Regions from separate parts of the Streptomyces sp. V4I23 genome, predicted to be linked through region 2. Evidence: predicted binding sites of a transcription regulator. Region 2 holds the regulator's gene; the other holds the start of a gene.
The links. Region 2 encodes HrcA, which represses chaperone genes, less so after heat shock. Its sites were predicted from a motif close to TTNGCACTCNGNNNNNCNGAGTGCNAA; they were not measured.
Positions count from the first base shown of each region.

Region 1: a site for HrcA is predicted at 3,422-3,448, ahead of groES (co-chaperone GroES). Genes of this name have one in related genera too.

Region 1 is NZ_JAUSZW010000004.1:3,239,919-3,246,022, reverse strand. It holds gene QFZ82_RS16765 (RNA polymerase sigma factor) at 1-320, shown strand, start outside; gene QFZ82_RS16760 (hypothetical protein) at 374-1,012, shown strand; gene QFZ82_RS16755 (methyltransferase domain-containing protein) at 1,071-2,291, opposite strand; gene QFZ82_RS16750 (polysaccharide deacetylase family protein) at 2,340-3,287, shown strand; gene groES (co-chaperone GroES) at 3,596-3,904, shown strand; gene groL (chaperonin GroEL) at 4,022-5,650, shown strand; gene QFZ82_RS16735 (ester cyclase) at 5,773-6,104, opposite strand, start outside.
Region 2 is NZ_JAUSZW010000004.1:5,356,926-5,363,029, reverse strand. It holds gene QFZ82_RS26600 (nitronate monooxygenase) at 1-563, opposite strand, end outside; gene dnaJ (molecular chaperone DnaJ) at 977-2,113, opposite strand; gene hrcA (heat-inducible transcriptional repressor HrcA) at 2,114-3,130, opposite strand; gene QFZ82_RS26585 (MBL fold metallo-hydrolase) at 3,296-4,018, shown strand; gene QFZ82_RS26580 (DUF3097 domain-containing protein) at 4,045-4,854, shown strand; gene hemW (radical SAM family heme chaperone HemW) at 4,897-6,104, opposite strand, start outside.

The DNA of each region.
Region 1 (6,104 bases), 2.1 Mb from region 2:
GGGACACCGACTGGGCGACGATCGCCGCGCTGTACGGGCAGTTGGTCCGTCTCACGCCGTCTCCGGTCGTGGAACTGAACCGGGCGGTCGCGGTGTCGATGACCGAGGGGCCCGGGGCCGGACTCGCCCTGGTGGACGCGGTGGCCGGTGAACCCGCCCTGAAGGACTACCACTTGCTCCCGAGCGTCCGCGGCGACCTGCTGGCCCGGCTGGGCCGCGCCGGCGAGGCACGGGCGGAGTTCGAACGGGCGGCGTCCCTCGCCCGCAACGCGCGGGAGAGGGAACTGCTGCTGGACCGGGCCGCCCGCGCCGTGCCGTAGCCGGGGCCCGGGTGCGCCCCGCGCCCGGGAAAGCGCCCGGTAGCCTCATGACCATGTCAGGACGCACCCTCCCGCCCCCGCCCCCGCCCTTCGGCGTACGGGCGTGGCCCGACCGCACGTCGCTGCTCGCCGACCGGGCGCGGGCGATGGCGGAGCTCCACCGGATGAGCATCGGCGGGGCCGTGCTGATCCAACTGTGGTTGCTGGCCGCGGGGTTCGCGGTCGGCTGGGTGCTGGTCGCCGCCGCGCTGCGGACGTTCGACGAGCCGCTCGACGCGCTGAGCAAGATGTTCGGCGGGGTGCTGCTCCTGCTGGGCGCCGCCTTCATGGTGCCGACCGGCCTGCTGATCGGCTTCGGCCTCGCCCGCGACGCGAAGGTGCGCGGGCTGCTGCGCGCGTGGAGCCGCCTGGCCAGCGACCCGGCAGGCGACGCACGCTTCGCCTCGCCGGGCCTGAGCCTGACCTGGTTCCTGCCGTCGTTCCTGATGTGCGCGGGCGGCCTGTGGACCTGCTTCGCCGTCCCGGCCGGCGCGGAGCCCGGCCAGGACACGGTGCCGGGGGTGGTGCTGCTGATGGGTCTCGGGATGATCCTGTGGCTGACGGGCCTGATCGGCGTCTCGAAGGCGGTGGGCCACTACCGCTGGGCGCTGCGGCTCGTCCCGCGCCGGGCCGCCTCCGGCGCCCGCGTCTGATCCGGCGCCCTTGCGCGGGCCCGGCCCTGAGCCGGGGCCCGCGCCGCCGGATCGCCGGCTAGGCCGGGTGGCCCACCAGCATGGCCGGCGCCCCGGCCACTCGCGTGAGGAACACGGTCGCCGAGGCCGGCCCCTGGGGCTTCATCTTGCGGCGCAGTTCCTCCGGTTCGACCGCCGAGCCGCGCTTCTTCACGGTCAGGACACCGACCTCGCGCTCCCGGAGCAGCGCCTTCAGCTTCTTCACGTTGAAGGGCAGCGCGTCGGTGATCTCGTAGGCCGTGGCGTACGGCGTCGGGTGCAGCTCGTCGGACGTGATGTAGGCGATCGTCTCGTCGATCAGGCCGCCCGAGACGTCCTCGGCGACCTCGGCGACCAGATGCGCGCGGATCGCCGCGCCGTCGGGCTCGTAGAGGTAGCGGCCGACCGCGCGGACGGCGGGATCCGGCAGGCCGCGCCCGGTCAGGGTGTGCGGGCCCGGGAGCAGGGTCGCGCGGACCGCGGCCGGGTCCGTGCCGAACCAGAGCACCGCCTCCTTGACGTCGCCCCCGTCCGAGATCCACTCGGCCTCGGCGTCCTCGGGGACGGCCTCGTGCGGGATGCCCGGCGCGATCTTGAGCGCGGCGTGGGGGCGTGTGCGGGCCGCGGCGATCGCCCAGGACAGGGGCGGCGAATACGCCTCCGGGTCGAAGATCCTGCCCCGGCCGCCGCGTCGCGCCGGGTCCACGAACACCGCGTCGTACGCGGAGGTGTCGATGTCCGTCACGTCCGCGCAGCGGACCTCGACGAGATCGGCGAGCCCGAGCGCCTCGGCGTTGGCCCGCGCGGCCTCGGCCGTCAGCGGGTCCCGGTCCACGGCCAGGACGGAGATGCCCGCCCGCGCGAGCGCGAGCGCGTCGCCGCCGATGCCGCTGCACAGGTCGGCGACGCTGCGCACGCCGAGCGCGGCGAACCGCTCGGCCCGGTGGGCGGCGACCGACCGGCGGGTGGACTGCTCGACGCCGTTCGGGGTGAAGAACATCCGTCCGGCGTCCTCCGCGCCGAACTTCGCCGCCGCGCGCTGCCGCAGCCGGGCCTGCCCGAGGGCCGCCGAGACGAGCTCCGCCGGATGCTCGCGGCGCAGCCGGGTGGCCACCGCCAGTTCGTCGGCGGGGTCGTAGGAGGCGAGCGACGCCAGCAGCGCGGCCCCCTCCTCGGTGCGCAGGGCCAGGAAGGCGGCGAGCGGATCGGAGGCGTTCACCCGGCCATTGTGGGCCAGGCGGGGGATGCTCCGCGCGCACAGGCGGTGTCGGCCGGGCGGGCGGGCGCCGCGCTGACAGGATGCGACGCCATGCAGCTAGTACGACAAAAGGGAAAAGTGAGAGCGTACCGGGTCGGGGTGGGTCTCGCCGCGCTCGTCGTCGCCGCCACCGGCTCGGGCTGTGCGGGCGGGGACGGGCAGGCCCCGCGTCCGGCGCCGTCCGCCGCGGGGCGTCAGGCCGAGCGGGGTCCGGCGGCGCAGAAGCAGGCGGCGGGCCCGTCCGGTGCGCTGTCCGCGTACGCCGGAAAGGTCAGGCGGGCTCAGGCCAAACGGGCCGCGGCGGCGAAGAAGTGGGGCCTGGAGCAGACCCCGCTCGCCGCGCCCCCGCCGCCCGCCGTCAAGCCGAGGATCACCACCCGCAAGGGCTTCGAGGTCGAGGGCGGCGACGAACTGCCGCCGGTCTTCACCACCGTTCCGACCAAGGAGAAGATCGTCTTCCTGACGATCGACGACGGCGCGGAGAAGGACCCCGAGCTGCTGCGGATGATGTCCGAACTGCAGATCCCGTACAGCGCCTTCCTCAGCGACTACGTGATCGACGACGACTACGACTACTTCGAGAAGATGCGGGACCGCGGCGTCGCGCTGCACAACCACACCCTCAACCACCCCTATCTGCCCGGCCTTTCGTACTCCGCCCAGAAGCGGGAGATCTGCAGCCAGCAGGACAGGCTGCAGAAGCGGTACGGCACGCGCCCGCGGCTGTTCCGCCCGCCGTACGGGAGCTACAACAAGGACACGCTGCGCGTCGCGAAGTCCTGCGGGATCGAGGCTGTGCCGCTGTGGGCGTCCGAGGCGTTCCCCGATCGCATGGAGTGGCGCGAATGGGACCGGGACCTGCACCCCGGCGACATCGTCCTCACCCACTTCCGGGGCCGTGGGGAGTGGAAGGGCACGATGCCGGACATGATCCGGCGGGTCATGCGGACCGTGACCGCCAAGGGCTACGCCGTGGCGAAGCTGGAGGACTACGTGTGAGCCGTGCGCACCGGCTGCCGACGACCCGGCGAGGAGCCGGGCCGCACGGCGGCGCGGAGGACGCCGCTCGCCGCGGGCGGCACGGCCGTCGGGGGAGCGGCCGGGACCGGATCAGGCCGCCACGCGGCGCTGCATTGGCACTCCGCTTGACCGAGTGCTAATCGCAGTCATAGTCTCGCTCCTGGCACTCCCCACCGGAGAGTGCCAACACAGCGACGGGCAGGTCCGGCACCCGCGACGACGGATCCACCTGGTCGCCACCTCAGATCAGTTAACCCCGTGAGATCTCCGAAGGGGGAGGTCGGATCGTGACGACCACCAGCTCCAAGGTTGCCATCAAGCCGCTCGAGGACCGCATTGTGGTCCAGCCGCTCGACGCCGAGCAGACCACGGCTTCTGGCCTGGTTATCCCGGACACCGCCAAGGAGAAGCCCCAGGAGGGCGTCGTCCTGGCCGTGGGCCCGGGCCGCTTCGAGAACGGCGAGCGCCTTCCGCTCGACGTGAACGTCGGCGACGTGGTGCTGTACAGCAAGTACGGCGGCACCGAAGTGAAGTACAGCGGCGAGGAGTACCTCGTCCTCTCGGCCCGCGACGTGCTCGCGATCGTCGAGAAGTAATTCCTGCTTCACCCGGCAGATTTGCTTTGAGCTGCGCCCCTGGCCACCCCGCTGACGCCGGGCGGCGAGGGGCGCGGTTCTTTTGAACACGATTTCCGAGAGGGCTGAATCGCTCCCATGGCGAAGATCCTGAAGTTCGACGAGGACGCCCGTCGCGCCCTCGAGCGCGGCGTCAACAAGCTTGCCGACACGGTCAAGGTGACGATCGGCCCCCGCGGCCGCAACGTCGTCATCGACAAGAAGTTCGGCGCGCCCACCATCACCAACGACGGTGTCACGATCGCCCGCGAGGTCGAGGTCGAGGACCCGTACGAGAACCTCGGCGCCCAGCTGGTGAAGGAGGTGGCGACCAAGACCAACGACATCGCGGGTGACGGTACGACCACCGCCACCGTGCTGGCCCAGGCCCTGGTCCGCGAGGGCCTGCGCAACGTCGCCGCCGGCGCCTCCCCGGCCGCCCTGAAGAAGGGCATCGACGCCGCGGTCAAGGCCGTGTCCGAGGAGCTCCTCGCGACCGCCCGCCCGATCGAGGACAAGGCCGACATCGCCGCCGTGGCCGCGCTCTCCGCGCAGGACCAGCAGGTCGGCGAGCTCATCGCCGAGGCGATGGACAAGGTGGGCAAGGACGGTGTCATCACCGTCGAGGAGTCCAACACCTTCGGCCTGGAGCTCGACTTCACCGAGGGCATGGCCTTCGACAAGGGCTACCTGTCCCCGTACATGGTGACCGACCAGGAGCGTATGGAGGCCGTCCTCGACGACCCGTACATCCTGATCCACCAGGGCAAGATCTCCTCCATCCAGGACCTGCTCCCGCTGCTGGAGAAGGTCATCCAGGCGGGTGGCTCCAAGCCGCTGCTGATCATCGCCGAGGACGTCGAGGGCGAGGCTCTGTCGACCCTGGTCGTGAACAAGATCCGCGGCACGTTCAACGCGGTGGCCGTCAAGGCCCCCGGCTTCGGCGACCGCCGCAAGGCGATGCTCGGCGACATGGCCACCCTCACCGGTGCCACCGTCATCGCCGAGGAGGTCGGCCTCAAGCTCGACCAGGCCGGTCTGGACGTGCTGGGCACCGCCCGCCGTGTCACCGTCACCAAGGACGACACCACCATCGTCGACGGTGGCGGCAACTCCGAGGACGTGCAGGGCCGCATCAACCAGATCAAGGCCGAGATCGAGACCACGGACTCCGACTGGGACCGCGAGAAGCTCCAGGAGCGCCTCGCGAAGCTGGCCGGCGGCGTGTGCGTGATCAAGGTCGGCGCCGCCACCGAGGTGGAGCTGAAGGAGAAGAAGCACCGTCTGGAGGACGCCATCTCCGCGACCCGCGCCGCGGTCGAGGAGGGCATCGTCTCCGGTGGTGGCTCCGCGCTCGTCCACGCCGTGAAGGTGCTCGAGGGCAACCTGGGCAAGGAGGGCGACGAGGCCACCGGTGTCGCCGTCGTCCGCCGCGCCGCCGTCGAGCCGCTGCGCTGGATCGCGGAGAACGCCGGCCTCGAGGGCTACGTCATCACCGCCAAGGTCGCGGAGCTCGAGGCGGGCCAGGGCTTCAACGCCGCCACCGGCGAGTACGGCGACCTCGTGAAGGCCGGCGTCATCGACCCGGTCAAGGTCACGCGCTCCGCCCTGGAGAACGCCGCTTCCATCGCCTCGCTGCTGCTCACGACCGAGACTCTGGTCGTCGAGAAGCCGGCCGAGGAGGAGGCCGAGGCGGGCCACGGCCACGGTCACGGCCACAGCCACTGACGTACGGGCCTCACGGCCGTACGAGCCTCACGGCGCCTGAGACGCCGATGACGCCGAGAAGGCCCCCGTCCCCCGCTGTCCGCGGGGGCGGGGGCCTTCGCCGTTCGCACCGGGGTCGTCGGTCACATCGCGCCGAGCTGCCGCATCAGGCGCATGACGTCGAAGTGCCACCAGCCTTCCTTGATCTTCCCGCCCTCGAACCGGAAGATCGTCGTGCCGGTCATGGAGCACTGCTCTCCGGTGGCCGGGATGCCTTGGAAGTCGCCCTTGTGCTTGCCGCTCCAGGTCCACAGGAGGCACACATCGTCACCTTCGGCCACCTGCCGGTCGAGCTCGAAGGTGAAGTCGAAGGCCTCGCGCCACATCGTCAGATCGCGTCGGATGACGTCGCTGCCGACCTCGGACTCCTCCTCGTTGGCGACGTCGTGGTCGATGTAGTCCGCGGCGAAGATCT
Region 2 (6,104 bases):
GCCGGGTCGTCGCGGTGCGTTCCCTGGTGGCCGCCCGCCTCGATGCCCTGCACGCACACGGCGTCGGCACCGGCCCGCTGCGCGACCTGCGCCTCCTCCGGCGTGGTGACGGTGACCACCGTGATCGTGCCCGCGGCGGACAGGGCGGCGAGGGCGTCGCGCGAAGGGCAGCCGAAGGTGAAGGAGACGACCGGGACGGGGTCGTCGATCAGGATCGCGAGCTTGGCCTCGTAGCCGTCGTCCCGCCCCGCGTCGGGGTCGCCCAGCGGGGTGTCGTACCAGGAGGACTCACCGGCGAGCTGATGCCGGTAGACCTCGACGGCCGCCGGGTCGGCGGTGCCGGGCTGCGGCATGAACAGATTGACGCCGAAGGGGCTCGCCGTGCGGCTGCGGATCTGTTTGATCTCCTGGTACATGCCGTCCGCCGTCTTGTACCCGGCGGCGAGGAACCCGAGCCCGCCGGCGTCGGACACGGCGGCGGCGAGCTCCGGACAGGATGCACCGCCGGCCATGGGGGCCTGCACGATCGGATAACGGCAAAGACCGGTCAGCGCGGACGACATGCAGGCATCGTCGCATGCCCCGGCCCCCCGACCGAATCCAGGATTCCGCCCCGCCGGGACGCACACGGCGGCGCCTGCGGCGGGGCTGCCCTCCCGCCCTGCCCTACGGCCCGGCGGCCGTGGGAGGGGCCCCAGGCGGGGCTGATTTCGCTCCGCGAAATCAGCCTCGCCGGCGTTGAGGCGCGGGGTCCGGGGCGGAGCCCCGAAAGCGCCCGCACCGAAGTGTGCGCCGATGCCGGAGCCCCCCACAGGCCCGCGGCGGGGCCTCGCGCCCGCCAGGCGCGCAGCGCGGTACGAGACGGGGCAGGGGCCCGAACCGGCGCCCCTCGGCTCACGCGGCGCGCGGTACCGGGACCGGGACCGGGACCGGAGCCCCGGGGCGGGAAGGGGCGGGGTGGGGAAACCCCCACGGGCTAACGCCCGTTGAACGCGTCCTTCAGGCGCGAGAACAGCCCCTGCTGCCCCGGCTGGAACTGACCCGTCGGCCGCTCCTCGCCCCGCAGCTTCGCCAGGTCCCGCAGCAGCCGCTCCTGCTCCGGGTCCAGCTTCGTCGGCGTCGTCACCTCGACGTGGACGATCAGGTCGCCCCGGCCGCCGCCCCGCAGGTGCGTGATGCCGCGCCCGTGCAGCGGGATCGACTGGCCTGACTGCGTGCCGGGCCGGATGTCGACCTCCTCCATGCCGTCGAGCGTCTCCAGCGGGCACTTCGTGCCCAGTGCCGCCGCCGTCATGGGGATCGTCACCGTGCAGTGCAGGTCGTCGCCGCGCCGCTGGAAGACCGGGTGCGCGATCTCGTGGATCTCGACGTACAGGTCACCGGCGGGGCCGCCGCCCGGGCCGACCTCGCCCTCGCCCGCCAGCTGGATGCGCGTGCCGTTGTCGACACCCGCGGGGATCTTCACGGTGAGCGTGCGACGCGACCGGATCCGGCCGTCTCCCGCGCACTCCGGGCACGGGGTCGGCACGACGGTGCCGAAGCCCTGGCACTGCGGACACGGACGGGACGTCATGACCTGGCCCAGGAAGGACCGCGTCACCTGCGAGACCTCACCGCGGCCGCGGCACATGTCACAGGTCTGCGCGGAGGTGCCGGGCGCCGCGCCCTCGCCGGAGCACGTCGTGCACACCACGGCCGTGTCGACCTGGATGTCCTTCGTCGTGCCGAAGGCCGCCTCGTTGAGCTCGACCTCCAGGCGGATCATGGCGTCCTGGCCGCGCCGCGTACGCGAACGGGGTCCGCGCTGCGACGCCGTGCCGAAGAAGGCGTCCATGATGTCCGAGAAGTTCCCGAAGCCGCCCGCGCCGAAGCCGCCCGCGCCACCGCCGCCGGCCTGGGACAGAGGGTCACCGCCGAGGTCGTAGACCTGCTTCTTCTGCGGGTCCGAGAGCACCTCGTACGCGGCGTTGATCTCCTTGAAGCGCTCCTGCGTCTTCGGGTCCGGATTCACGTCCGGGTGGAGTTCGCGCGCGAGGCGGCGGAAGGCCTTCTTGATCTCGTCCTGCGATGCGTCGCGGCGCACGCCGAGTACGGCGTAGTAGTCCGTGGCCACTTACGACTCCGCCAGGATCTGTCCGACGTAACGTGCCACTGCGCGTACCGCTCCCATCGTTCCGGGGTAGTCCATGCGGGTCGGTCCGACCACGCCGAGTTTGGCGACTGCCTCGCCGCCCGAACCGTAGCCGACCGAGACGACGGACGTGGAGTTCAGTCCCTCGTGGGCATTCTCATGCCCGATCCTCACGGTCACGCCCGATTCCTTGGCCTCGCCGAGCAGCTTGAGCAGCACGACGTGCTCCTCCAGCGCCTCCAGCACCGGCCTGATCGTCAGGGGGAAGTCGTGTCCGAAGCGGGTGAGATTGGCGGTGCCGCCGATCACCAGCCGCTCCTCGGTCTCCTCGACCAGCGTCTCCAGCAGGGTCGCGAGCACGGTGGAGACCGTGCCGCGGTCCTCCGTCTCGAACGACTCGGGCAGGTCCTGCACGAGCTGCGGCACGTCCGCGAAGCGGCGGCCGACGACGCGGCTGTTGAGCCGGGCCCGCAGGTCGGCCAGCGAGGTCTCGCCGAACGGCGCGGGGCAGTCGACCATCCGCTGCTCGACCCGGCCGGTGTCCGTGATCAGCACGAGCATCAGCCGGGCGGGAGCCAGCGACAGCAGCTCCACGTGCCGGACCGTCGAGCGGGTCAGCGAGGGGTACTGGACGACGGCGACCTGCCGGGTCAGCTGCGCGAGCAGGCGGACCGTGCGGCCCACGACGTCATCGAGGTCGACGGCTCCGTCCAGGAAGTTCTGGATGGCCCGGCGCTCGGGGGACGACAGCGGCTTGACGCCGGCCAGCTTGTCGACGAACAGCCGGTAGCCCTTGTCCGTGGGGATGCGGCCGGCGCTGGTGTGGGGCTGGGCGATGTAGCCCTCCTCCTCCAGCACGGCCATGTCGTTGCGGACGGTGGCGGGGGAGACACCGAGCTTGTGCCGCTCCGTCAGCGCCTTGGAACCGACGGGCTCCTCGGTGCCGACGTAGTCCTGGACGATGGCGCGCAGGACTTCGAGTCTGCGTTCGCTGAGCATCTCGCGCACCTCCAGCTGCCGGTCTCGGTGTGTGTCCTGGCACTCGATACGGCCGAGTGCCAGCTTCCCCCCGGCCAGTGTACGGCGGCGGGGTACGCCCCTAGCAAGGGCGGCCGACCACGCTACCGCGAGACCTGTGCTGGTCGATGCGGATAGCGTCGCCGTATGGACGCCGCTTGGGAAGACTTCGGGTGGGAACGGCTGGCCGACGGAGTCGGCCAGCGCAGGATGCCGGCCTGGGACGCGACCGTCGGCCTGGTGCTGGGCGAGGAACACGTCCTGCTGTACGACACGGGCTCGACGATCCGCGAGGGCGCCGAGCTCCGCGTACAGGCGCAGGCGCTGGCGGGCGGGCGCCGCGTGACGTACATCGCACTGAGCCACCCGCACTTCGATCACGTGCTGGGCACGGCGGCGTTCGCCGGTGCGGAGATCTACGGGGCGGTCGGCATGGACGCGCTGCTGCGCCGCGAACGCGACGCGATCCGCGCCGACGCGGTGCGGCACGGGGTCCCGGCGGCCGCGGCGGCGGAGGCGGCCGATCTGCTGGCGCTGCCGCACCACCTGGTGAGCGGGGAGTACACGCTCGATCTGGGCGGCCGCCGGGTGCTGCTGGCCAACGTCGGCCCGGGCCACTCCGGCCACGACCTCGCGCTGTTCGTACCCGGCGAGCCGGAGGTCGTCTTCTGCGGCGACCTGGTGGAGGAGTCGGGCGAGCCGCAGGCGGGCCCGGACGCGATCACCTCGCGCTGGCCGGCGGCGCTCGACCGCCTGCTCGCGCTCGGCGGCGAGGACGCGCTGTACGTGCCGGGGCACGGGGCGGCGGTGGACGCGGCGTTCGTGCGGACGCAGCGTGACGAGCTCGCCGCGCGCTTCGGCGTGTCGTAGGGCGACCGGTCGTATCGTCATCCGACATGCGCAGCTACAGCCCTGACCTGACACCTCCGTGGAAGCGGTCGGCACCGGTCCCGGAGGTCCCCGCGGAGCCCGACCTCGTGCTGGAGGAGGTCGCGACCGGCTTCTGCGGAGCGGTGATCCGCTGCGAGGCGGGCACCGTGACGCTGGAGGACCGCTTCGGCAAGCACCGGGTCTTCCCGCTGGAGCCGAGGGGCTTCCTGCTGGAGGGCAAGGTCGTCACGCTGGTCCGCCCGTCCGCGCCGGCGCCGGCCCGCCCCGCGCGTACGGCCTCGGGCTCGGTCGCGGTCCCCGGCGCCCGCGCCCGGGTCGCCCGCGCCGGCCGGATCTACGTGGAGGGCCGCCACGACGCCGAGCTCGTGGAACGGGTGTGGGGAGACGACCTGCGCATCGAGGGCGTGGTCGTGGAGTACCTGGAGGGCATCGACGATCTCCCGTCGATCGTCGCGGAGTTCGCCCCGGGCCCGGACGCCCGCCTGGGCGTGCTGGTCGACCACCTGGTCGCCGGCTCCAAGGAGTCCCGCATCGCGGCTTCGGTGACGAACCCGCACGTGCTGGTCGTGGGCCATCCGTACATCGACGTGTGGGAGGCGGTGAAGCCGTCGTCGCTGGGCATCGCGGCGTGGCCGAGGATCCCGCACGGCCAGGACTGGAAGACGGGGGTGTGCCGGGCCCTGGGCTGGCCGTCCGGCACGGGGGCTGCGTGGCAGCACATCCTGTCCCACGTGCGCTCCTACAAGGACCTGGAGCCGGCGCTGCTGGGACGGGTGGAGGAACTGATCGACTTCGTGACGGCGCCGGGGGTGTGAGCGGGAGTTCTTCCCCACCCCGCCCCCCTACGGCCTGGCCCCTCAGTCCACCAGGTCCCGCACCACCGCGTCCGCCAGCAGCCGTCCCCGCAGGGTCAGCGCCGCGCGGCCCCGCGCGTAGGGGCCGGGGTCCAGGAACCCGTCGGCGAGGGCGCGGCGCGCCGCGGCCAGGCCTGCGGGCCGCAGGAGATCGAGAGGGCAGCCGTCCCGCAGCCGCAGCTCCAGAAGGATCCGCTCCACCCGGCGGTCCTCCGGCGTCAGCACCTCGCGGCCCGCACCCGGCGACCGCCCCTGCCCGAGCGCCGCCGCGTACGCGCCGGGGTGCTTCACGTTCCACCAGCGCACCCCGCCCACGTGGCTGTGCGCTCCCGGGCCCGCTCCCCACCAGTCCGCGCCGCGCCAGTACAACTCGTTGTGCAGGCAGCGGCCGGCCTTCGAGGTGGCCCAGTTGGAGACCTCGTACCACTCGTATCCGGCGCCCGACAGCACCTCGTCCGCGATCAGGTAGCGGTCGGCGTGGACGTCGTCGTCGGTCATGGGAACCTCGCCGCGCCGGATGCGCCGCGCCAGCTGCGTGCCCTCCTCGACGATCAGCGCGTACGCCGACACATGGTCCGGTCCCGCGCCGACCGCCGCCTCCAGGGACGCCCGCCAGTCGTCGTCGCTCTCGCCCGGCGTGCCGTAGATCAGGTCGAGGTTGACATGCTCGAAGCCCGCCGCCCGCGCCTCCGCGACGCATGCCTCCGGCCGGCCCGGCGTGTGCGTGCGGTCGAGCACCTTCAGCACGTGCTGCCGCGCGCTCTGCATGCCGAAGGAGATCCGGTTGAAGCCCCCGGCCCGCAGGGCCGCGAGATACTCCGGGCCGACCGACTCCGGGTTCGCCTCCGTGGTGATCTCCGCGTCGTCGGCGAGCCCGAACTCCTCCCGTACCGCGTCCAGCATCCGTACGAGGTCGCCGGCCGCGAGCAGCGTCGGTGTGCCGCCGCCGACGAACACGGTCCGCACCGGGCGGGGGTCGTCGCCGAGGACCTTGCGGGCCAGCCGGATCTCGTCGGCGAGCGTCTCGGCGTAGTTGTCGCGGGACGCGAGCACGCCGCCCGAGCCGCGCAGCTCGGTCGCCGTGTAGGTGTTGAAGTCGCAGTAGCCGCAGCGCGTCGCGCAGTACGGCACGTGCAGGTAGAAGGCGAGGGGCCGGTCACCCGCGCCGTCGAGGGCGGACGCGGGCAGCGAGCCGTCCTCGGGCACGGGCT